DNA from 4 places in the Peribacillus sp. BM1 genome. Region 1 is predicted to be linked to each of the others. Evidence: riboswitches for the same ligand, from Rfam matches in the RefSeq annotation. Region 1 holds a riboswitch; each other region holds the start of a gene.
What was found. Region 1 has a riboswitch for S-adenosylmethionine ahead of AC1MGI_RS08685 (methionine ABC transporter ATP-binding protein). Riboswitches for the same ligand answer to the same signal wherever they lie in the genome.
Positions count from the first base shown of each region.

Region 2: another riboswitch for S-adenosylmethionine. It lies ahead of metK (methionine adenosyltransferase); the one in region 1 lies ahead of AC1MGI_RS08685 (methionine ABC transporter ATP-binding protein).
Region 3: another riboswitch for S-adenosylmethionine. It lies ahead of AC1MGI_RS13740 (bifunctional homocysteine S-methyltransferase/methylenetetrahydrofolate reductase); the one in region 1 lies ahead of AC1MGI_RS08685 (methionine ABC transporter ATP-binding protein).
Region 4: another riboswitch for S-adenosylmethionine. It lies ahead of fbpA (Fur-regulated basic protein FbpA); the one in region 1 lies ahead of AC1MGI_RS08685 (methionine ABC transporter ATP-binding protein).

Region 1 is NZ_CM155259.1:1,809,499-1,815,813, forward strand. Features, by position in the region: gene AC1MGI_RS08675 (aminotransferase class I/II-fold pyridoxal phosphate-dependent enzyme) at 1-911, opposite strand, end outside; gene AC1MGI_RS08680 (carbon-nitrogen family hydrolase) at 994-1,776, shown strand; SAM riboswitch class I at 1,886-1,991, shown strand; gene AC1MGI_RS08685 (methionine ABC transporter ATP-binding protein) at 2,105-3,118, shown strand; gene AC1MGI_RS08690 (methionine ABC transporter permease) at 3,108-3,779, shown strand; gene AC1MGI_RS08695 (MetQ/NlpA family ABC transporter substrate-binding protein) at 3,803-4,639, shown strand; gene AC1MGI_RS08700 (DUF2187 family protein) at 5,114-5,335, shown strand; gene AC1MGI_RS08705 (sigma-70 family RNA polymerase sigma factor) at 6,197-6,315, shown strand, end outside.
Region 2 is NZ_CM155259.1:279,631-285,945, reverse strand. Features, by position in the region: gene AC1MGI_RS01375 (SPW repeat protein) at 1-11, opposite strand, end outside; gene pckA (phosphoenolpyruvate carboxykinase (ATP)) at 400-1,986, opposite strand; SAM riboswitch class I at 2,215-2,378, shown strand; gene metK (methionine adenosyltransferase) at 2,599-3,795, shown strand; gene AC1MGI_RS01360 (gamma carbonic anhydrase) at 4,019-4,540, opposite strand; gene AC1MGI_RS01355 (alpha/beta hydrolase) at 4,779-5,582, shown strand; gene AC1MGI_RS01350 (cupin domain-containing protein) at 5,738-6,238, shown strand; gene AC1MGI_RS01345 (DUF2500 domain-containing protein) at 6,314-6,315, opposite strand, start outside.
Region 3 is NZ_CM155259.1:2,835,005-2,841,319, forward strand. Features, by position in the region: gene metE (5-methyltetrahydropteroyltriglutamate--homocysteine S-methyltransferase) at 1-1,632, shown strand, start outside; SAM riboswitch class I at 1,812-1,910, shown strand; gene AC1MGI_RS13740 (bifunctional homocysteine S-methyltransferase/methylenetetrahydrofolate reductase) at 2,386-4,236, shown strand; gene metH (methionine synthase) at 4,229-6,315, shown strand, end outside.
Region 4 is NZ_CM155259.1:2,370,572-2,376,886, reverse strand. Features, by position in the region: gene AC1MGI_RS11435 (ABC transporter ATP-binding protein) at 1-649, opposite strand, end outside; gene AC1MGI_RS11430 (acyl-CoA thioesterase) at 1,096-1,605, opposite strand; gene AC1MGI_RS11425 (N-acetyltransferase family protein) at 2,003-2,518, shown strand; gene AC1MGI_RS11420 (Spo0E family sporulation regulatory protein-aspartic acid phosphatase) at 2,675-2,857, opposite strand; gene fbpA (Fur-regulated basic protein FbpA) at 3,226-3,411, opposite strand; SAM riboswitch class I at 3,711-3,816, opposite strand; gene AC1MGI_RS11410 (MFS transporter) at 3,883-5,094, opposite strand; gene helD (RNA polymerase recycling motor HelD) at 5,154-6,315, opposite strand, start outside.

The sequences.
Region 1 (6,315 bases):
AAGGCATTTCGGCGTTGTTCATAACGGTTGACAAGTTCTTCAACACATTGCTGATCATCTGTTAGCGCAGCAACTGCGGCCTTTTGAACAGCCGGAAATAGACTAACATATAAATGGTCTTGAATGAGGTTTAAGGCTTCAATTATTTTGGGATTCCCGACTGCAAAGCCAACGCGCCAGCCAGCCATATTATAGGTTTTCGATAAGGTATACATTTCCACACCAACGTCTTTTGCCCCGTCAACTTCAAGAAAACTTACTGGTTTTTTTCCATCAAAACCGATGGCACCATAGGCGAAATCATGCAAAATCGTGATGGAATGTTTTTTCGCAAAAGCAACTGTTTCTTCAAAGAACGTCCGATCTACTGTAGCACCAGTCGGATTGTTCGGATAGTTAAGATACATTAATTTTGCTGCTTCTTTTTGTTTTTGCGGTATGGCGTTGAAATCTGGTAAAAATTGATTTTCAGCTTTAAGTGGGAAGGTCTGATACTCGACATTCGCCAACACTGCACCTGATAAATAATCCGGGTAACCTGGATCAGGCAATAACATAAGTTCGCCTTCATTTAACAAGCACATTGGCAACTCAACTAGACCTGTTTTCGTCCCAAATAAAATAGCTACTTCAGTCTCTGGGTCGATAGCTACTCCATATTGTTTTAAATAAAATTCGCTAGCAGCTTCCTTCAGTTCTTTAAGTCCTCTAAACGGAGAATATTTATGAGTTTGTGGATCCTCTACCGCAGTTTGTAGCGCTTTGATGATATGAGGTGGTGTCGGCTGATCAGGGTTACCTTGACCTAAGTTAATAACATCCCGTCCTTCTGCAACTGCTTTGCCTACCTTTTCAACTAGGTTTGCGAAAAATTGTACTGGTAATTTTTTTAAGCGCTCTGAATATTCCATGTGAACCACCTTTTATGTAAGAGTTGCTATTTAATCTAAAATTTTATAATATTTAGATAAAAAAGTCTAGAGGTGCCGAAAAATGAAGATTGCTTGTGTGCAAATGGATATCACCTTTGGTGAGCCAGAAAAAAATTTTACAGCGATTGAAAAATATATCGAAGAAGCGGCAAATGCACAAGTGGATGTCATTGTATTTCCGGAAATGTGGAATACAGGCTACGCTCTCGATAAGCTTGACAGTCTGGCTGATCGCGAGGGAAGTATAACAAGAAAGCTACTGTCTCAGCTTGCCAAAAAACATCAAGTGAACATTGTCGGTGGTTCAGTAGCAACGAAAAGAGGAGACAAATACTTTAATACGATGTATATCGTGGATAGAACTGGAAAAATTGTCGCCGCCTACGATAAAGCTCATTTATTCAAGTTAATGGATGAGCATGTATATTTGAACGAAGGACAAAGTATGAATGTATTTGAATTGGATGGTATAACGTGTGGCGGGGTCATCTGTTATGATTTGCGTTTTCCAGAATGGATTCGGACTCACACTTTAAATGGAGCCAAAATTATGTTTATACCGGCTGAGTGGCCAAAGCAACGGATTGACCATTGGCAATTATTATTGCAAGCAAGGGCGATTGAAAACCAATGTTTTATCGTGGCTGTCAACCGCGTCGGTAAAGACCCAAATAATGAATTTAATGGTCATTCGATGGTCATTGCACCTTGGGGTGAGTTACTTATTAGCAATCAAACAGCGGAAGGGATCTTGTACGCGGAACTGGATTTAGAGGAAGTCGATCGGGTACGGAAGACGATTCCAGTTTTTCAAGACAGGCGGACGGATTTATACGAATCATAAGGATTTAAAATTGGTACACTGCTAGAGTAGTAGTGTGTTATTATTTTTTTAAGATTGACAATAGTTAAATAGTTTTATAATATATTAATTACAATAAATTTAATCATGATACTTATCCAGAGCGACCGAGGGACTAGGCCCTATGACGTCCGGCAACCCCCAATATTGGGAAGGTGCCAATCCTGCAGAATGACCATCATTCTGAAAGATAAGTCGAGATTCTTTCGTATTTCGATGCTCCTTTCAGTTGAAGGGAGCATTTTTTTGTAGGAATAAAGGTCTATCTCTTATAAATCACTTGTCAATTTGAAGAAATGTGAGGAATCGTATGATCGAAATTCGTAATCTTTCTAAGACATACAAAACGAAAAAAGGGTTGGTTAAAGGAGTGGATGACGTTTCGCTGACCATAGAAAAAGGAGAAATCTATGGAATTGTCGGATATTCTGGAGCAGGAAAAAGTTCATTGCTTCGCTGCATTAATTTGTTGGAGCGGCCCACTTCAGGTCAAATTAAAGTGGATGGAACCGATCTTACATCTTTAAAAGGTGAGGATTTACGTTTAGCGCGGTTAAAAATCGGTATGATTTTTCAACATTTTTATTTAATTAGTCAAAAAACCGTGTTTGAGAATATTGCCTTTTCTTTGAAAGCTGCCAAAATACCAGCGAGCCAAATAAAAGGGCGGGTAGAAGAGTTGCTTAAAATGGTCGGTCTTGTTGATAAAAGAGATGTTTATCCTGCGCAACTAAGTGGTGGGCAAAAGCAACGGGTTGGCATTGCCCGGGCGCTTGCTAATAATCCAACGGTGCTATTATGTGATGAGGCCACTTCAGCACTAGATCCGACCACTACAAAGTCAATATTGAATTTATTGAAGAAAATTAACAAAGAACTCAATATTACGATCGTTTTGATTACTCATGAAATGAACGTTGTAAAGGAAATTTGCAATCGAATGGCCATTATGCAGTTCGGGAAGGTCATTGAAGAAGGTGCGGTATATGACATTTTTGCCAACCCTCAGGCAGAACTTACAAATGAGTTTATCGAAAGTGTTGTATCTTTTGAAATACCTGAAGTCATATTAAATGGATGCACGGGACCGATTGTGAAAGTCATGTTTAAAGGAAAGGTTGCTTCAGAAGGTATCATTTCCGATATGCTTCAGCAGTATAACGTAAGTGGTAATTTTCTGCATGGTTCGATTGAATATATTCAAGAAATGCCACTCGGTATCTTTATTATGGAATTAAAAGGACAAAAGGAAGAAATCGAAAGCTCACTTCAGTTTATTGAAAATCGTGCTGCGCAAGTGGAGGTGATACGCGATGGGCTTTGATTTTAATCATTTCGTTGAACTTATCCCAGATATAAATCTGGCTTTTATGCAAACCATTTATATGATTACCATTTCACTAGTGGTTGCCGTTGTGATTGGCCTTCCGTTCGGAATATTATTATTCGTAACGAACAAAGGCTTATTCTTGGAAAATCGCTGGTTCAATAATGGATTAGGTTTTGTAGTGAACTTGGTACGTTCAATTCCATTTATCATTTTACTAGTTGCACTACTTCCACTAACTAACTTTATAGTAGGATCACAAATTGGACCCACTGCAGCGAGTGTATCTCTATCAGTTGCAGCGATTCCGTTTTTTGCTCGAATTGTTGAGACAGCATTGCGTGAGATTGATAAAGGGGTCATTGAGGCAGCTATTGCCGCTGGTGCAACACCATGGATGATCGTCAAAGATGTGCTACTGCTAGAAGCCAAATCTGGCATTATCTCAGGTGTCACGCTAACGCTCGTCAGTTTAATCGGGTTTTCGGCTATGGCTGGTACTGTTGGTGGCGGCGGAATCGGCGATTTGGCTATCCGTTTTGGCTATTATCGCTATGACAACACGATTATGATTGCAACAGTAATTATATTAATTATATTAGTTCAGATTATTCAACTTGCTGGTGATTTCATCGCCAAAGTTGTTGATAAAAGATAAGAAACAGAAAGAGGGAGAAATTTATGAAAAAATGGCTAACAGCATTTATTTTAGTAGTTGTTGTAGCGGCTTTAGCTGCATGTGGCAATACTGACAGCGAGAAAAACAGTAGCAAAGGGACAAGTTCAGAATCAAAAGAAATTAAATTTGGAGCGACAGCCGGTCCTTATAGTGACATGGTAACGAAAGCTATTATCCCTGGATTAGAAGAAAAAGGATATAAGGTGAAGATTGTTGAATTTAGCGATTACATTCAACCGAACAAAGCGTTGGACAATGGTGATATTCAAGCAAACCTGTTCCAAAATACCATTTACCTTGAAAATTTTGCGAAAGAAAATAAGATGGATTTAACAGCGTTGCTCTCTGTACCCACTGCGCCGATGGGGATTTTTTCAAACACGTATAAGTCCATAGATGAAGTAAAAGACGGGGCAACGGTTACACTTCCTAATGACCCAGTCAATGCGGCTCGTGCGCTTAATACGCTCCAAGATGAAGGCTTGATTGTAATCGATGAAAATACAGACCCACTAACGGTATCAGAAAAAGATATTAAGGAAAATAAGAAAAATCTGAAATTCCAACCGCTCGAATCAGGTCAACTTCCCCGTTCAGTGGAAAGTGCAGACTTAGCTGCTGTCCCTGGAAACTTCGCGTTGGCCGCCAAGATGGACTTGCTTGATGCATTAGCACTTGAAGATATGCGTGATCAATATCGCAATGTAGTGGCTGTTAAAACAGACGATAACGATTCACAATTTGCAAAAGACATCAAAGCTGTTGTCGAGTCAGAAGAATTTGAAAAGATTATTGACGAAGAGTTCAAAGGATTTGGAAAACCTGGATGGATGAAGTAATTAGAAGCTATTGACTAGTGGGACGTTATGTGTAAATAATAAATGAATAAGATAAGAAGCTAGGTGTGGTTCGAAATCTGAATCATCCCTAGCTTTTGTTATGTTATAGCGCCCAAAATTGTATGAGATAGTATAGCTAAACTAAGCAGTTACTATTTTATCCGAATAGCTTTTTATAATTTGTCATACATTCATAAGTATATTAAAACCAAAAATGCTAACGATAACTACCTGTAAGACACTCATCCTAGCTGTTTGGATTTGTTCGTTGTCTAGGGAATTTTACTATATGTAGATAGTATTTCCTGCTGTCAGATGTATAAGAATAAATTGGAAGTAAAGATAATGTTCAGAAAAACAGACTGGTTTAAGCCGTGGCACATATGGAACAGACTTTCGATCTTATATACAAGTGTATATAGTTATGAAGGATGTCATCATATTCAAAAAAATATAGAAAAAGGGGTATGCAATATGGCAGAAGAAAAAGCCGATCATAAGAATCCAACAGATAGCAAAAAAAAAGTGAATGTTGGCGATATGATCGATATAAAGAATGGAATTGAAAAAGGGAAAAAGGGGAAGGTAGTCGTCGTGCGGGAAAACTCTGTTATTGTGGAAATTGGCAGAAATACAAAAAAGGACGAACCGATAAATACTGTTGTGAATCATAAAAATTATAAACTAATTAAATAAGTGTATAGCAGCAAGGTTCAGTCCCGACTACAATCAAGTAGTGAGGGACTGAACCTTTTTGGGACACCCGCATTTAATTCTCTTGCAAACAAAAAACCTGCTCATTTGCAACTATCATGAAAATCAAATGTAATAATCAGGGAAAAGACCATACGAAATATAAATGCAAGCTATTTAGAGTGGTGCGTTGTTAGTGGCTAAGAAACTTCTGATATATTTTAGGTATACCCTAAGTTATCTAACCTTTGGACATAACTTTGTACAATGGATGCTTGATTTTGATTATTAAAATATTCTTCGTCTTCTTCTCTCTATTTCAATACGTCGTCTTCTTTCTATTTCGATTTCAAAAGGTAAAAAGGGTCTTCTTCTAAAGGTATCCCGAAAAAACAAGTTTCTTCGACCAAAACTAAAAAATGGCATTTAATTAGACCTCCTGTCAACCTGGTTCGCTGGTTATCTTACTATATGTACTTAGAATAATAATGAATGGACAAGTGCTGATAAAAAGTAAAATAGTCAGGAAATGTACACTATTAGAGGTTGTTCAAAAAGTCCGGTAAAAAAGCCTGCGAATTGCATCAAAGCTCTGTCTCTGTGGTCCTTGAGACGATCAGTCCGCGAACTTCTCGGCTCTTTTTATCCCTTTTGAACACGCACTTTTATGTACTTTTGGCAAAAATAGATGTAATTTCTTAATTTGCTTCATAGAAAAATGGTTTTTGAATACGAATCACTTGAAAATCGCTATATTATTCAATCCAAATGCTTGATTTTGCTTTTCGTCAAACATCTTGAAATTTTGTAAGGTGGACTTACCTAGGAATTCAAGAAGTATGCATATTTCGAAAGGCAAAGTCTTTGGAAAAGTTCACTGAAATGGCTGAACAATTTAGACCAATGATTTACAGTATTATTCAGTCTATTTCCATTTATAAGAATCAGGAAGAATTCTATCAAGTTGGGTTAATTGCGTTGTG
Region 2 (6,315 bases), 1.5 Mb from region 1:
CTTGTTTTCATAATTACCCCTCCTTAAAGTTTAGGAAATCTCTAAAGATTTCCTTGTTGAATTATATGTTTAGAAATAAGAAAAATTAACTAAAATGAGATTATATATTCAATTATTAATAAACGGAAAAAGAGGGCAGTTTATCTCGATATTTTGTTTGTAGGGGTAGACCTAGGAATGATGATCGTTCTTCTTTTGCTTCTTCTAATTATTTGGAAGTTACTTAAACCTACTAACTAACCTAGAACAAAATTAAGAGCTTGCTTGTTGTATGCATTCAACTAATCGGAATGGGATTTTGTTATATCCTTGTTGAAATTATGGTGGTGGAATTGAAAGACTAAACACGCTTGGATTTATAAATCCAAGCGTGTTTAGTCTTTCAATTTTATATCAAAGTCAAATAGTCGGCCCGCCAAGATTCTTGATCGTATCAGAAACGTTGGCGAATTTTTTGAAATTGACTTTGAATTTCTCGGCAAGTTCGGTTGCTTTTTCTGTGTAGGCTGCTTGGTTTGACCAAGTTTTAATCGGTTGAAGGACTTCGTCTGGAACCCCTGATACATGAAGGGGGATTTCAAGACCGAAGATATCGTCGTGAACGGTTTCGATCTGATTCAATTCGCCTTCAAGGGCAGCTTGAATCATCGCGCGCGTGTAAGCAAGCTTCATTCGGCTTCCTGTTCCATATTCCCCGCCTGTCCATCCTGTGTTTACTAGGAAGACTCTAGAGTTGTTCTCATCGATTTTTTTGCCGAGCATTTCTGCATACCGTGTCGCTGGTAATGGTAGGAATGGCGATCCGAAGCATGTTGAGAATGTTGCTTCTGGTGTTGTAACACCCCGTTCTGTTCCAGCCAATTTACTTGTGTAGCCACTTAAGAAATGGTACATGGCTTGTTCTTTCGAAAGCTTCGAGATTGGAGGCAACACGCCAGAGGCATCTGCCGTTAAGAAAATGATAGTATTCGGGTGACCAGCTACACTCGGATTAACGATATTACCGATTCCTTGTAGCTGGTAAGCGGCACGTGTATTTTCCGTTAATGTAGCATCATCATAATCAGCTACACGTGTGTCTGGATTCACAACTACATTTTCCAAAACAGCACCAAAGCGAATGGCGTCGAAAATTTGCGGTTCTTTTTCGCGTGAAAGATTGATGGTTTTGGCATAACAACCGCCTTCGATGTTGAAAACGCCGCTAGAAGACCAGCCATGCTCGTCGTCACCAATTAATTTCCGGCTTGGGTCAGCGGATAAAGTGGTCTTACCTGTCCCGGACAAACCGAAGAACAAAGCAACATCACCCTCTCTGCCAACGTTTGCTGAACAGTGCATCGGAAGAATTCCTGCTTCGGGGAGCAAGTAATTCATGACGGAGAAAATCGATTTCTTCATTTCTCCAGCATATTCAGTTCCACCGATTAATACGGTACGTCGTTCAAATGAAATGATGATGAACGTTTCTGATTGCGTTCCATCTACTGCAGGGTCCGCTTTGAAGTTAGGAGCGGAAATAACCGTAAATTCTGCTTGATGACCGAGTAAATCTTCATCATTCGGACGCACAAACAATTGATGGGCAAACAAGTTGTGCCAAGCATACTCGTTGATAACCTGAATTGGAAGTCGGTGCTGTACATCTGCACCAGCAAATCCTTTGAATACAAAAATCTCTTCTTTTTGTTTTAAATAGTTTATTACTTTATTGTAAAGGCTTGCAAAAGTATCTTCAGAAATAGGTTGATTCACCGGACCCCAGTCGATTTTGTCTTTGAACGCTAATTCTTCCACTATATATTTATCTTTAGGAGAGCGTCCTGTGTATTTGCCTGTTTCTGCACGAACTGCGCCCGTTGATGTAAGAACTCCTTCATTTCGTTTAAGAACTTTCTCAACTAATTGAGGAACAGAAAGCTGTACGTTTACATTTGATCCAGCTAATAATTGATGTAACTCATTTGAAATGCCCACAGTATTCATATATGAGATACCTTCCTTCACCCTTATTTATAGAAATAGTATAACACATTGACTTTATTAGTCTATACTAATTATAGCATTTAACACATTTTTTTCTGGAATAGGTATTTTATTCAAGAGATAGACGATATACATAGAATCAATCAACCTATAAATGAAACTATTCTTAAGGAAAAAAATCTTGACACTATTCCTTGTAGTACGTTATTATTTTAAATTGTACGGATTCTCTTATCCCGAGTTGGTGGAGGGACAGGCCCTAAGAAACCCAGCAACCTGCCGAAGTGTAGAAAGTTTGCGAAAGATTGATTGCAGATAAAAGTAATTGTCTTTTAATAATTTTGGCGTTGGTGCTAACCTGAGCAAGGTAAAAAACCCTTGAACGATAAGAGTGAAAGGATAGATTCAGTCAATAAACCTTTCCTCAATGACGGGGAAGGTTTTTATGTTTTTCGGGAACACTGATGAACAACGCTGAGAAGATCTGCATCTATTATAGAAACCGATAAGGGAACGAGCTCCGTCAAAACAAAAAAGGTGAATGAGATGGATGGGGTAAAAGCCTCCGTTTGCGTACCTAACACATAATTTCAATAATTAGGAGGAATTAAGATGTCAACAAAACGTCGTCTTTTTACTTCTGAGTCTGTTACAGAAGGCCATCCGGATAAGATTTGTGATCAGATTTCAGATTCAATTTTAGATGCTATCCTGGAAAAGGATGCAAACGCGCGTGTTGCGTGTGAAACTTCGGTAACTACTGGTCTTGTACTAGTAGCTGGTGAAATCACAACTTCCGCATATGTAGACATTCCGCGTATTGTTCGCGATACTATTGCTGGGATTGGTTATACCCGTGCGAAATTCGGCTTTGATGCTGAGACATGCGCTGTTTTAAGTTCAATTGATGAGCAATCAGCAGATATCGCTTTAGGTGTTGATCAAGCACTTGAATCACGTGAAGGTACAATGAGCGATGCTGAAATCGAAGCAATCGGTGCAGGGGACCAAGGTTTAATGTTTGGATTTGCTTGTAATGAAACAGAAGAGCTTATGCCACTTCCGATTTCATTGGCTCACAAACTTTCCCACCGTTTGACTGCTGTTCGTAAAGACGGCACATTAGCTTACTTGCGCCCAGATGGAAAAACGCAAGTAACGATCGAATACGATGAGAACAATCAACCGGCTCGTGTTGATACAATTGTTATCTCTACACAGCATGACGAAGACACTACGCTAGAGCAAATTCAAGCTGACCTGAAAGAACACGTGATTAAAGCAGTTGTTCCAGCTGAATTGATCGATGCTGAAACAAAGTACTTCATTAATCCAACAGGCCGCTTCGTTATTGGTGGACCTCAAGGAGATGCGGGTCTTACAGGACGTAAGATTATCGTTGACACATACGGCGGGTACGCTCGTCACGGCGGTGGCGCATTCTCAGGTAAGGATGCAACGAAGGTGGACCGCTCTGCAGCCTATGCGGCTCGTTATGTTGCGAAAAACATCGTAGCAGCTGGTCTTGCTGATAAAGCGGAAGTTCAATTGGCTTATGCAATCGGTGTAGCGAAACCAGTGTCAATTGCGATCGATACATTCGGAACAGGAACAGTATCTGAAGATGTATTAGTAGACTTAGTTCGTGCTAACTTCGACCTTCGTCCTGCTGGTATTATCAAAATGCTTGACCTGCGCCGCCCAATTTACAAGCAAACAGCAGCATACGGACATTTCGGCCGTACAGACGTTGATCTTCCTTGGGAACGTACAGACAAAGCAGCAACATTGAAAGAACAAGCTCAATAATAGTAAAAAGAGGAATCCACATTGTGGGTTTCTTTTTTTGTATGGGGAATCTGAAACACAATTCCTGAGATTGGTGGGTAAATTAGGAGAAGTGGTGAGTAAATGGGAAGGAGAACCTCGAGAGCTGTTGGATCATAGACTAATTCTAGAGAGGCAACTTTGCTTGGACATAAATATAAAATAAAAACGACTCCAGTGCTTAGAGTCGTTGAAATAAGATTTTTTATTCTTCAATCTGTTTCTCATTCTTGTAGTACTGTCCTTTTTCAGCGTATTCGCGGACGATGCGTTCCATGTCTTTCCGGTCTGCATCGTTCAGCTCACGCACGACTTTGGCGGGACGTCCGAAAGCGAGTGTATTTGGTGGAATCACTTTCCCTTGCGGCACGAGACTACCAGCACCAATGAAAGCTCCTTCGCCAATTTCTGCTTCATCAAGAATGATTGACCCCATTCCGATAAGTGCTCCTTTGCGGATTTTGCAGCTATGTAGGGTGACCTGATGACCGACTGTGACTTCATCTTCAATGATGAGCGGGTTGTTCGGGCTTTGATGAAGAACACTGTTGTCTTGAATATTTACTTTGTTTCCAATGATTGTTGGAGCTACGTCCCCACGAATCACAGAATTGAACCAGATGGTTGACTCTTCGCCAATTTTTACATCGCCCGTTACAACAGCGTTATCGGCGAGGTAGGCACTGGCTGATATTTCCGGTTTTTTTCCTTTATAAGCGTAAAGAATCATCTTTGAACCATATCCTTTCCGTTTAGATGTTTTTTAGGTATTATTTTTACTATACAATAATCTGCGATATTTCGTTATAATAAGGTTCACACATCATGCCAGAAGACTTGATAATTGTTTGTACATTTAATTTAAGATGAGGGTATGATAGTCTGTTGATCCGGGATAAAATAAAGAATAGCAAAGTGTAAATGAAGATTTAGCAACTAGAGATATAGTAGGAGGAGATTTTCATATGTGGAAATGGGAGGCAGACGTTACCCCAAAAGGAGTCATCGTCATCGTTCATGGTGCCATGGAGCATCACGGGCGTTATAAATGGCTATCGCAAATGTGGCGGTCCGCCGGTTACCATGTGATTATGGGAGATCTTCCAGGACAGGGTATGACAACCCGTGCATTTAGAGGACATATTGAATCTTTTGATCAATATTTAATAGAAGTAAAAAGCTGGATTGAGGAAGCGTATCAATATTCACTGCCCGTTTTTTTACTCGGACATAGTATGGGCGGATTAATTGCGATCCGATTACTTCAGCAGGAAGAAGTGGATTTGGCCGGGGTCATTCTCTCGTCCCCTTGTTTAGGTTTAGTGAAACACCCATCCAAGCTAATGACTGCAATTTCGTTAGGGTTGAATGTTACGTATCCGACCTTCCGAGTGGAATCTGGCTTATCACCTGAGCTTGCCACTAGAAATGAGGAAGTAAGGGAGTCAGACTTAAACGATTCGCTATACGTGACGAAAGTTTCGGTCAGATGGTACCGCGAACTTACGAAAAACATGAAAGAAGCCTTTGAAGATATTCCTGAATTTCAGGATATTCCGCTTTTGCTCATGCAGGGTGGCGATGACCGAGTCGTCGATAAACGCCCAGTTCGTGAATGGTTTAATTATAATCTTTGCAGTGAAAAACAATACAAAGAATGGCCGCATTTATATCATGAAATATTTAATGAACCGGAGCGCGATGATGTATTTCAATATGCGCTAGGTTTTGTGGAAACGAGATTAAAGACGCTCGGGTATGTCCTTTAATCTATGGGAAAAGAAAGGGGTTTCCTAAACATCGTTTATCTCATGAAGACATGACCGATTAAACGATGTTTCGAATGTGAGGTCAGACTGTTTGGGATAACCTCCTTGTCTTGTTTGTTTTGGAAGAATACAAAGAATTAGGAGTTTGAGTAACTATGGAAAACGCCGAATATTGGATCGGAAACTTAGCGATGACCCCCCATAAAGAAGGAGGATATTTTAAAGAAATGCTCCGGTCAGAGGGAGAAATAGTCACGGAAACTACTAAAAAAAGACCGTATTATACAAGCATTTATTTCTTACTCCGTAGTGGAAACCCATCTCATTTTCATCGCTTGAAATCTGATGAAGTATGGTATTTTCATACTGGGGATCCCTTGAATATACATATCATCCATCCGAATGGAGAGTACGAAATAGTGAGACTTGGTCTTAATGTGGGACAGGGGGAAGTTTTGCAAGCCGTTGTTCCAAAGGGAGCTATATTTGGGTCAGACGTAGCTGAGACTGCAGATTATTCACTAGTAAGTTGCATGGTCTCCCCTGGGTTTGATTATCAAGATTTCGAGTTATTTACGCAGCGTGAGTTACTAGAAGACTACCCTAGCCATGAACAAATCATAAAGAAACTGGCTTATGAAGAGTTACCAGAATAAGATGTGAACGAGGTTGGTTTTAATCGTGCCAACCTCGTTTTTTATCCCGTTTGTACTGGTCCCATCCATCTAGTTTT
Region 3 (6,315 bases), 1.0 Mb from region 1:
GAAGTGTACACAGCTTTTAAAAAGTCCGTCCCAAACGTAAAAATCATTCTACAAACGTATTATGAAAGTATCGAACATTATCAAGCCATCGTTCAATTACCAGTTGCAGGAATTGGTCTCGATTTTGTTCACGACGAGGACATGAATATTGCTCAATTACAAGCAATTGGTTTTCCGAAAGATAAGGTTTTGGCAGCAGGAGTCATTGACGGCCGAAATGTCTGGAAAGCCAATTTACAAGAGAAAGCAAAACTCATCGAAACATTAACAAGTATAGTTGACGATAATCGTCTCATAATCCAACCATCTTGCAGCTTACTTCATGTTCCTGTGACAGTGAAAAGTGAACAAAATTTAGAGCCCATTGTTAAAAATGCATTATCTTTTGCAGATGAAAAACTGGATGAAGTGGTCTTGTTAACAAAATTTGCAAAACATGAACTAACCGTTGAAGAGCTTGACAAATGTGACCAAGCAGTTAGATTATTAAATCATTCATCGTTCCGAAATGTGAGAGAAGTGCAAGATACATTAGTAAATTTATCTCATTATTCAATAACTCGCGTTGATGCAAGCAAACGAAAAGTATTGCATGATAAACGATGGGATTTACCATTACTTCCAACGACAACAATCGGTAGTTTCCCGCAAACGAAAGTGGTACGAAAGCAACGTTTGAAATGGCGAAAAGGAGAACTATCAAACGAACAGTATGAGCAATACATTAAAGAAGAAATTAAAAAGTGGATTGATATTCAAGAAGAACTTGGTTTAGATGTACTCGTTCATGGTGAATTTGAACGGACAGACATGGTTGAGTTCTTTGGTGAAAAATTAGCAGGTATTGCGATTACAACGTATGGTTGGGTGCAATCATACGGTTCACGTTGTGTCAGACCACCAGTTATTTTTGGTGATGTCGTCTTAACAGAACCAATGACAATAAAAGAAACGGTTTATGCGCAAAACTTGACGACAAAACCTGTAAAAGGCATGTTAACAGGCCCCGTAACCATTTTAAATTGGTCATTTGTGCGTGATGATATAAGTCGTAAAGATGTCTTAAGTCAATTGGCATTGGCAATCCGACAGGAAGTCGAAGCTTTAGAAGCAAACGGTATCGGTATGATTCAGGTCGATGAACCAGCCTTAAGAGAAGGATTGCCGTTGAAAACAGAAAAAACTGAAATCTACTTAAAAATAGCGGTTGATGCTTTTAAATTATCAACATCGTCTGTGAAGGAAGAAACACAAATTCATACTCATATGTGTTATGCGAACTTTGAAGATATTATTGAAGCCATTGATGCACTTGATGCAGATGTCATCTCGATTGAAACGTCAAGAAGTCATGGTGAATTAATTCGCTCATTTGAAGAACATTTGTATCATAAGGGGATTGGTCTTGGCGTGTATGATATTCATAGCCCGCGTGTACCAACATTGGAAGAGTTATCACAAAATATAGAACGTGCCCTGCAAGTCTTAGATTACCGTTTATTCTGGGTTAACCCTGACTGTGGTTTAAAAACGCGTGGTATTGAAGAAACAGTCGTGGCATTAAAATTAATGGTAGAAGCAACAAAGCTTTATCGTGAAAAGCTTGAAGTAAAACAAACACTGAATGTATAAGAAGGATAATAAAGGGTGTAGGGAATACGGTGAATGCTTAAGAGAACATGCTTAGGCCTTACTAGCGACTCATCAAACAAACGAGTAATTGTTTTATTCAGAATTTTCATCAAATTATTTCTTGACATTTGTTAATCACAGCTATAGAGTAATAGTTAATTAAAACTAAATATGTAACTTTCTTATCCAGAGAGGTGGAGGGACTGGCCCTTTGATACCTCAGCAACAGACTTTTTGTACTGTGCTAATTCCAGAAGCGAAACGCTTGAAGATAAGAAGAGTGAATAGCCGTGGTGCTAAAACCTCTTCTTATCTTAAGAAGAGGTTTTTTATTTTAACATGCGAAATAGCGGTAAAAATTAAAGAAGGAGGATTATTTGGAATTAATGGAATATTCGTGATGTTACATCAGTATTAAATAAGTAAATTTATAGCTAGATAATTTTGTGTTTTTTTAAAATCAATACTTCTCGAGAGATGCGAAGGGATTGTCCCGAAAAAACCTTAATAACCGGCATATGCTAAAGCTAGTAAGTGAATGTTTGATAGATGGAGAGAATGTTTCGATAATTCCTTCATCAACATGTTGTTTTTTCGCATATAACAATGAAATTAGCGAGGGTACCCTAAAACGAGAGCGTCATACCACAGAACTTCAATATATTGTTTAAATCATGTGTATATCACACAATAAACCGTGTATAGGGAGTTAAGGTCAGACCTCTTTAGGACGCCCTCAGAAAGGGGGTATTTATGGATTTTCGTCAAGAATTGAAGAACAGAATATTAGTTGGAGAAGGGGCAATGGGGACATTATTGTATTCCCACGGCATTGATCTTTGTTACGAAGAATTGAATATCACGAATCCCAATCAAATTGAAACGATTCATCAGGCATATTTGAATGCGGGAGCAGATATTATCCAATCGAATACATATGGAGCTAATTTTCATAAATTAAAGAGGTATGGATTGGAAGATCAAGTAAGTCAAATTAATCGTAAAGGCATTGCGATTGCTAAAAAGGTAGCTGTACAAGGGAATGCATTTGTATTCGGTACGATAGGTGCATTAAGGAGTATACGTAAATCAGATTTAAGCTTGGAGGAAATCAAACGTATTTTCCGAGAGCAATTATATAGTCTCCTACTTGAAGCACCAGATGGACTATTGCTTGAGACATTTTACGATTTGGAGGAGTTAGAGACCGTTCTTCAGATTGCACGGCAAGAAACGGATTTGCCAATTATCTCAAATGTTTCATTACATGAACTTGGAAATTTACAAAACGGGATGTCGTTAAACGAGGCTTTTCAAAGGTTAGAGCAGTTGGGAACAGATGTAGTCGGCATCAACTGTCGACTTGGTCCACATCATATGATTCGCGCATTGGAATCCGTTTCGTTACCAAAACAAGCGGCACTTGCCGTTTTCCCGAATGCTAGTTTACCAGATTATGTCGATGGAAGACTTGTATATGATGCAGTACCTGAATATTTCGCTTCATCAGCACTAGAGCTTAGAGAGCAGGGGGCATCCATTATCGGCGGCTGTTGTGGCACGATGCCTATCCATATTGAAGCAATAAAAAACGCGGTAAGATTGTTAGCACCGGTTTTAGAAAAGGAAATTAAAGTAAGGGATATTGAGATTATCGAAGTGGGAAATTCTGATGAAGGGCTAGCATTCCATGAAAAAGCGAAAGTGGAAAGAACGATTTTAGTAGAATTGGACCCGCCGAAAAAATTAGGGATTGAAGCCTTTATGAATGGTGCCGTTGCCTTAAGGAAAGCGGGTGTAGATTCCGTTACAATGGCTGATAATTCGCTTGCCTCACCGCGAATTTCCAATGTGGCATTAGGTACACTTTTGAAAACACAGCATGAAATAAAGCCGCTTCTTCATATAACATGCCGTGACCGTAATTTAATAGGTCTACAATCGCACTTGTTGGGGCTGCAAACGCTTGGTCTAAATGAGATTTTAGTCGTAACAGGTGATCCATCTAAAATTGGTGATTTTCCAGGTGCGACATCTGTATATGATTTATCATCATTAGATTTAATTAGTCTTATCAAACAATTTAATGAAGGACTTTCTTATTCAGGGCAAAGTCTAGGTCAAAAAACGAATTTTAAAATCGCTGCTGCTTTTAATCCAAATGTCAAATATCTCGATAAAGCAGTTAAGCGGGTTGAAAAGAAGATTGCCTGTGGAGCTGACTCCTTTTTGACGCAACCGATTTATTCCGTCAAACAAATTGAAGATGTATACGAAGCAACGCAACATTTAGACACACCTATCTTTCTTGGTATTATGCCATTAACAAGTTCAAGGAATGCGGAATTTATCCATAACGAAGTGCCTGGTATCATCTTGCCAGAAGAAGTCCGCAGAGCGATGGCATCTGCAGGCAATGATCCAAATAAAGCCAAAAATGAAGGGATAGCCATTGCCAAGGAATTGGTGGATACTGCGATGGATAAATTTAAGGGCATCTATTTAATTACCCCGTTCTTATATTATGAAATGACAGCAGAATTAACGAAACATATTAGAAAAGTAGATAGTAGGCATACTTCGGAGGTGGGAGCATATGAGTAAACGGTTAATTCAGGAACAAATGAAAAGAAAAATTTTATTATTAGATGGCGCGATGGGGACCATGTTACAAGCTGAGGATTTAACCGCTGAGGATTTTGGTGGTGAACAATATGAAGGTTGTAACGAATATTTAACGATTACCCAACCTGATGTCATTCGTTCCATTCATGAAAAATATTTGGCAGCTGGTGCAGACATCATCGAAACAAATACATTTGGTGCAACAAGTATCGTGCTTGATGAGTATGATATAAGTTATCTGGCATATAAACTAAACAAAGAATCTGCCGAGATTGCTAAGGCGGCCTGTGAAAAATATTCGAGTAAAGAATGGCCTAGATTCGTGGCAGGAGCTATGGGACCAACGACAAAAACTTTGTCTGTAACTGGTGGAACGACATTTGAAGCATTGACTGCTTCTTATGAAGAACAAGCGTTAGGTCTTCTTGATGGAGGGGTAGATTTACTTTTAGTCGAAACATGTCAGGACATGTTAAATGTAAAGGCTGCCTTTTCTGGAATTAAAGGGGCGTTTGTTAAATACGGACGGGAAATCCCGATCATGATTTCTGGCACAATTGAACCGATGGGAACGACACTTGCCGGTCAGTCGATAGAAGCATTTTATCTTTCATGTGAACATATGAATCCACTTGCAGTCGGATTGAATTGTGCAACTGGACCAGAATTCATGATTGACCATATCAGAACACTGGCGAATTTATCAAATAGAGCAGTTAGTTGTTACCCTAATGCGGGACTCCCAGATGAGGAAGGGCATTATCATGAATCGCCGAATTCTTTAGCAGAAAAAATGAAACAGTTTGCAGAAAAAGGATGGGTTAACATTATTGGTGGTTGCTGTGGTACGACACCTGAACATATTGTTGAATTGGTAAAAGTACTTGAATTGATTGAGCCACGAATAATTGAAACTCATACACACGGTCATGCAGTATCAGGAATCGAACCTCTTATCTATGATGATTCCATGCGTCCGTTATTTGTCGGAGAACGAACGAATGTTATCGGATCGCGTAAGTTCAAGGAATTGATTAGGGAAAAGAAATTTGAACAAGCGGCAGAAATTGCTCGAGCTCAAGTGAAAAAAGGAGCTCATGTTATTGATATTTGTCTGGCTGATCCTGATGACGATGAATTAGGGAATATAAAAGAGTTTGTTACTGAAGTGGTAAAGAAAATTAAGGTGCCACTTGTAATCGATACGACGGATGAAGCTGTCTTGGAGGAAGCGTTAAAAAGATCGCAAGGGAAGTCAATCATAAACTCCATTAACCTGGAGGATGGAGAAGAACGCTTTGAAAAGATTGTGCCACTTATCCATCAATATGGTGCTGCCGTCGTGGTTGGTACAATCGATGAAGAAGGGATGGCGGTTACAGCGGAAAGAAAGCTTGAAATCGCCAAGCGTTCTGTTGATTTACTTGTCAATAAATATGGTTTGTCAGAAAGTGATTTAATTTTCGATCCACTTGTTTTTCCAGTTGGGACAGGCGATGAGCAATATATCGGCTCAGCTCTTGAAACGGTGAAAGGAATTCAGGCAATCAAAGAAACTTTTCCGGATTGTTTGCTGATTCTTGGGATATCTAACGTTTCATTCGGTCTACCACCAAGGGGAAGAGAAATACTCAATGCCGTTTTCCTTTATCACTGCACGAAGGCGGGGCTGGATTATGCAATTGTCAATACGGAAAAACTAGAACGTTTTGCTTCGATACCGGAAGAAGAGATCAAACTGGCTGAAGCTCTTTTGTTCGATACATCATCAGAATCATTAGCCACTTTCACAGAATTTTATCGTGGTAAAAAGGCGAAGAAAAAAGAAAATACGGCCATCCTACCTCTAGATGAACGATTGGCCAATTATATAATTGAGGGAACGAAAGAAGGTTTAATTACTGATCTCAATAAGGCGCTTGATCGTGGAGATGCACCGCTTGAGATTATCAATGGACCGCTAATGGATGGCATGGGAGAAGTTGGTCGCCTCTTTAATGATAATCAGCTAATCGTTGCTGAAGTTTTACAAAGCGCAGAAGCTATGAAAGCGGCGGT
Region 4 (6,315 bases), 560 kb from region 1:
TCAAATCATGAGTAATCAGGATAATTCCCATTTTCGTTTCTTTCTGAATAGATTTAAGCAATTCCAAAATTTGTGCTTGTATCGTTACATCTAATGCAGTAGTAGGCTCATCGGCTATTACTAGCGATGGGTTACAGGCAATGGCAATAGAAATCATCACCCTTTGCCTCATTCCACCTGATAATTCGTGAGGAAATTGATCATAAGTACGCGTTGGAGACGGAATGCCTACTTGTGTTAATAGCTCTATCGTTCTTAATCTTTTCTTTTCTTTTGATAGTTTTGTGTGAAAAGTCAAGTTTTCTTCAATTTGATCTCCAACTGTCATTAAAGGGTTCAAAGCAGTTAAAGGTTCCTGAAAGATGATCCCTATCTCTTTTCCACGTATTTGATTCATTTGCCCTTCTGAAATTGTAACGACATTTCTTTCTCTATATTTGATTTCTCCTGCGATCTTCGTCCGTTGATTATTATGCAATCTCATAATCGATAGAGCTAATGCACTCTTTCCACATCCTGATTCGCCAACGACTGCCACGATTTCATTTTCACTTACTGAAAATGAAACATGATCCACCGCCATATAATACTTATCTTTTATTTTAAACGATGTGGTTAGATTCTCTATTTGCAAGATTGGTTTCTCCATTGACATTGCCCCACCTTCATTGTCAATATTCAGTATGAACACAAGCTCTGCTCATCAAGGAGCGTTTGTAAATCCCTTTCTTTATTACAAACTAGATTGGATTTGCAAACTCTTAAAACACGATTTCTATGCTTCATTATTATTTTATAAAAGGAGATCAATCAATTTCCTATTCTTATCTTTATGTATACAGCTTTAATATAGAACATTCTCATAATTTTAATTCTCTAGTAAAACAAGACTTCAATACAGACTCTTCTGTTGTGTACTCATTAAAAACCTAATCATGCACACTAGAATTATGAATTAATGCACCTTTAGTAGAGATACTCTATGGACTCGAAAGATATTTTCTCGCAAACGATTCATTCTCCATAAAAAACCCCATAAATGTTAGATTGTTGTCTAACATTTATGGGGCAGTTCATTTTAGGTCGCTTTTGTTTTTATAGTTGGTTTGTCCCAAAGATAGCAGCAATTTCTTTTGTACCTACTCTTCGTTTCTTCCTCGCTTCTGCTCTAATCACAGCTGATTCATATAGTTTTATCTCCATCTCAGACTGTGGAATAATACTAGGCACAAGAGTTGGCTTTTCGTTTTCATCAAGAGCAACAAATGTCAAAAATGAAATTACGCATAAATTTCGAGTCCCTGATAGTAAATCTTCTGCAATTACTTTGACCACTACCTCCATCGATGTTCTTCCTGTATAAGTGACAAATGCTTCTAAACAGACCGCATTGCCTTCGTAGATTGGATGGAGAAAGTCTACAGAATCGGTTGATGCCGTTACAACCGATCTTCTTGAATGCCGCATAGCTGAAATAGCCGCTACATCATCAATATAAGCCATTAATTTCCCACCAAACATCGTTCCATTATTATTCGTATCAGGCGGTAAAACAAGGCTTGTTTTTACCACAAGAGAATCACTGCAATATTTCTGTTCTTCCATTATCCAAACTCTCCTGTCCAATTAAATCTCTTTTTACAAGCGTAGCCATTTTCCTCGGTATAATTCTTTCAAATAGTAGCAAGACGTTCATTTAAAAGTAAAGAAACTCGTTTTAAACCAAACAATTTTCTCGTGAACATACTCACTTCCACTCTCTTATTTTACTTTACATCTATCATAAATACCCGAACTACGTAAAGATAATTATTTTGTACGACAGAACACTGGGGGATTCATTTTCTTAGAGGATTTTTTAAGAAACTAGATATTCGATTTATCAATAATCTAAATATATATCCAAACTAAAAAAGAAATATTACACTACCATTCATTTTATAGTTCAAGTATGATATGCTTACAAAAAATATTTTTCATTCATCAATAAGGGGTATTGCACATGGATCATTCATTACAATTTCGACTTGCTTCATTAGAGGATTTGCCAAGAATAGTGGAAATTTATAATTCAACCATCGCTTCGAGAATGGTAACGGCTGACACTTCGCCGGTATCTGTTCAATCAAGACTCGCTTGGTTTCATGATCACATTCCTGATAAAAGACCATTATATGTAATAAAAATAGATGATCGGACTGCTGGTTGGCTAAGCTTTCAATCGTTTTATGGGAGACCTGCCTATAACACAACTGCTGAAATAAGTATCTATTTGGACGATTCGTTTCGTGGGAAAGGTCTTGGTGGACTTGCTATCCAGAAAGCCATTGAGCTATGTCCTTCTTTAGACATCGCTACAATCCTCGGATTCGTATTCGGTCACAATACACCAAGCATTAAATTATTTGAGAAATTCGGGTTTGAAAGATGGGGAAATCTTCAAAAAATTGCCTTGCTAGACGATATTGAACGAGATTTAATCATTTTAGGAAAAAGAGTGCTACACGAAAAAGGATAAAATTAAACAAAGGATGTTCAAAGGAATCTTCATCCCCGCAAACTGCGACATACAGTCTATATACGTGTTATTTTCACATAATACTGTGTGTTGAAGTACGAGGTCTGACCCTTCCGAGACATCCTCTTCTCTATTTAGCCTACCTCGAAACATCATCTAATACTCTTCACTATATTGCGCATCCGTGAGAGGCGTAATATTGAAGATATTTATTAATATGTCAAGCTCTTGGCTCGCTCTAATTGTTTGTTTATTCGAAAGTCCAAATCCCTTTGCTAGTTTAATCATTTCTTCACGCTTTTGTTCAATTTCATTGGATAATTGAACGAAAGATTTCATCACTACCTCACACTCCATCAGCTATTTTGACTTATTGTAAAATAAGTCTAGAGTTATCATCAAATAAAAGCAATATTTTACAATCAAAGTTTTACTTCATTAATCTAGAATTCGCAAATTAGACACATTTTATACAACTCGTATATTATTTTTTTCAATTTAATCTAAACAAATTCTGTAGTACATTCCCGAAATGAAGCATTCAACCAAAATAGCAAAAAGGATATCCCAAAAGTAAAAGATCTGCCCCCGTAACTCCTACTTACAGTTTAAACGAAGTGTAAGTAGGAGTTACGGGGGCAGACTTCTTTCGGACATCCTCTTTTATTAAGATTACTATCAGGTTATATTTGGTAATTTCTCCTCTGCTAAGTGACAATATTTTTAGTTGAAGAATGCTCTTTATTTTGAATTTGTTCAAATTCTCTCTCTAGAATATTCAAGGAAACATCATAAAAATGTTTTTGTTCGGATGTTTTATACACGCCACGGGATAATAATTGTTCGATTAAAAACGCCTTTTTTTCCTCAACTATCTGCAGTAACTTTGCCATTCTATACACCTCTTGCTTTATTTATTAGACAATTATTTCAATATGAATTTCTTCAACAAACTTTATATACCATTCCTAAGTGTACTTCAAACATTATTTCAGTAAATTAAAATTTTCATTCCTACGTGCTTATTCATAAAGTGAATCTTCAATCAGTTGGAGTTTACTACCCGTTAATGCGAGATAAATGCGGCAAACGATAGCCCACACTGTACAGTTAAGATTACAACCAACAAATCCAAACAATAAAAAGCCTCTTCTTAAACAAGAAGAGGCTGAAGTTTACGTCCGTTCGACTCTTCTTATCTTCCAAGCCTTCGCTTGTTGGATGTGGCACAGTGCTCAAAGTTGAGTCTGTTGCCGAGGTATCGCAGGGCCAAATCCCTCCACCTCTCTGGATAAGAATGATATATAATTGATGTTAATGCCATTATACGTTTTATTCCAAATAAAGTCAATGGTCATGTTTTGCTAATCTTGCAAAACAGTGTTCTTCGTTTCTTTCCCCCAAATTAACACGACAATTGCTCCAATTAAAATCGCAATTGTAAAAATTGTAAAAACCACACTAAGCGCAGTACCCGCTGCAACAAAATATCCGATGAGAAGCGGTCCCAAAACTCCCCCAACTCTTCCAGCAGCCGCCGCCATACCAGCGCCGGTACCACGAATCGTTGTCGGATATTGCTCAGGGGTATATGCATAAAGTGCCCCCCAAGCTCCTAAGTTAAAGAATGACAATAGCATACCTGACGTGATGAGCATCGGTAGTCCCTCTGCCGCGCCAAAGAAATACGCACTTACAGCTGTTCCAGTTAAATACGTGACAAGAACGAACTTGCGGCCCATTCTCTCGATAAACCACGCTGCAGTAAAATATCCAGGGAGCTGAGCTAAGGTCATAATCAATACATATTCAAAGCTCTTGATTAAACTAAATCCTTTCATCACCATAACACTTGGAAGCCACAAGAACATCCCATAATAAGAAAACACGACACAAAACCATAGAATCCATAATACAAGCGTTTGTTTTCTATGTTCTCTTGCCCACACACTTTTAATATTTTGCATAATCGTTGGCTTAGCTTTAATTTCAAGTCCGACATACTTCGGTGAATCCGGTAGATGTAAACGTAAATAAAGGGCATAAAACGCTGGGAGAGCACTTAAAATCAAAGCGATTCTCCACCCGTACCCTGGAATAACGAAATAGGAAATTAAAGCAGCAATAAGCCAACCTAATGCCCAAAAACTTTCGAGTAGAACGACCACTTTTCCTCGATTTTTGGCAGGTACGCTTTCTGAAACAAGCGTCGAAGCTACCGGAAGCTCTCCACCTAGTCCCATACCGATAAGAAAACGAAGTACTAAAAATAAAGCCAAAGATGTAACTAGAGCCGATAAGCCACTGCCAATTGAAAAAAGCAGCAAGGTAATGATAAAAACTTTCTTCCTTCCAATACGGTCAGCCATAATTCCGAAAAGAAAGGCACCAAATACCATTCCTATCGAATTAATACTACCGATCCACCCTACTTGTTGAGTTGTCAAACCCCATTCTGCTTGTAATGCCACCACAATAAATGACAGCATACCTACGTCCATTGCATCAAACATCCAACCGAGTCCAGCAACGCCAAGTAACCTACGATTAGAAATCGTTTTTGTATTCCCCTCCATGACAGTCCTCCTGAACAACCTCTTAACTATAAATACTTCGTTATTTTACCATAAATTGATCAACCATTGTCTTTATTTTCTTTTTCATAAAGATCCTCTGGAAGCAATTTAATGAATGGACTTATCTCACTAGTGAAACATATACATAATTCATGCATAGCACGAGTACACGATGTGTATAGCAGTTTTCGTTCACTTTCCAGACCGTATTGATCCTTCGATGCATCATAAATAATGACCGCGTCAAATTCTATTCCTTTTGCCAAATAAGAAGGGATAATCATAACTCCATCAGTGAATGTAGTTTTCCCTACACCAATTCTGTTAAGTTTCATTTTCCCCTTTAATGCTTCATATGCAAAACTTGTTTCTGCTTGTGTTTTACAAATAATCGCAATCGTTTTATGCCCAGATTCTATAAATTCCTTTGTTTTCTTCAAAATCTTCGATAGAAGATACTCCTGGTTTTGACAATGTACGATGACAGGCTTTTTCCCTTCTCGATTAAAAGGTTCAATTTGGCTACCATCCAAAAGCAGACTTTTTGTGAATGTAACAATTTCCTTCGTTGAACGATAGCTTCTATTCAAAATTACCTTTTCAGTTTCGTTTTTCTCAAACAAAAAAGTCAAAATGTCCAAACCTGCATTGTTTCCATGCGCATAGATCGTTTGGTTAAAGTCACCCAAAACTGTCAGTTTACTTTTTGGAAATAAATTCTTTAAAAAAGCAAACTGAAATGGCGAATAATCCTGAGCCTCATCAATGAAAAGGAACCGAATTTGTGAATTGGTCACGAAACCTTCCAATTTTTTTTTCATATATAAAAAAGGTGTCGCATCTTCATATAATAATCTTCCTTGATCAAGTTCATTCATTGTTAAACTTTTGATATTTTCCCAATCGGTAACTGGCCATTCTGTTTCTAACATTTTTTTATAAATGGAACGAACATCAAGAAAGGCAAGAGACTTTATTTTCTTGTACAGAGGCTTAAATCGCTTTTTCACGACATATTCGCTAAGGATTCTTTGCTCGCGTTCTCCTTCATCAAACGAATCTCGTTCATGTTCTTCGTGATTATTTGCGATCCGATAGCTTCTGAGATAATCTTCTTTTTCTAAGTATTGTATTTCTTCTTCAACCCACGCATCTTTTCTCTCTACTTTTTCAAGCTTCTTGATTTTTTTCAACAACCATTCAGAAACAAGCTGTAAACGA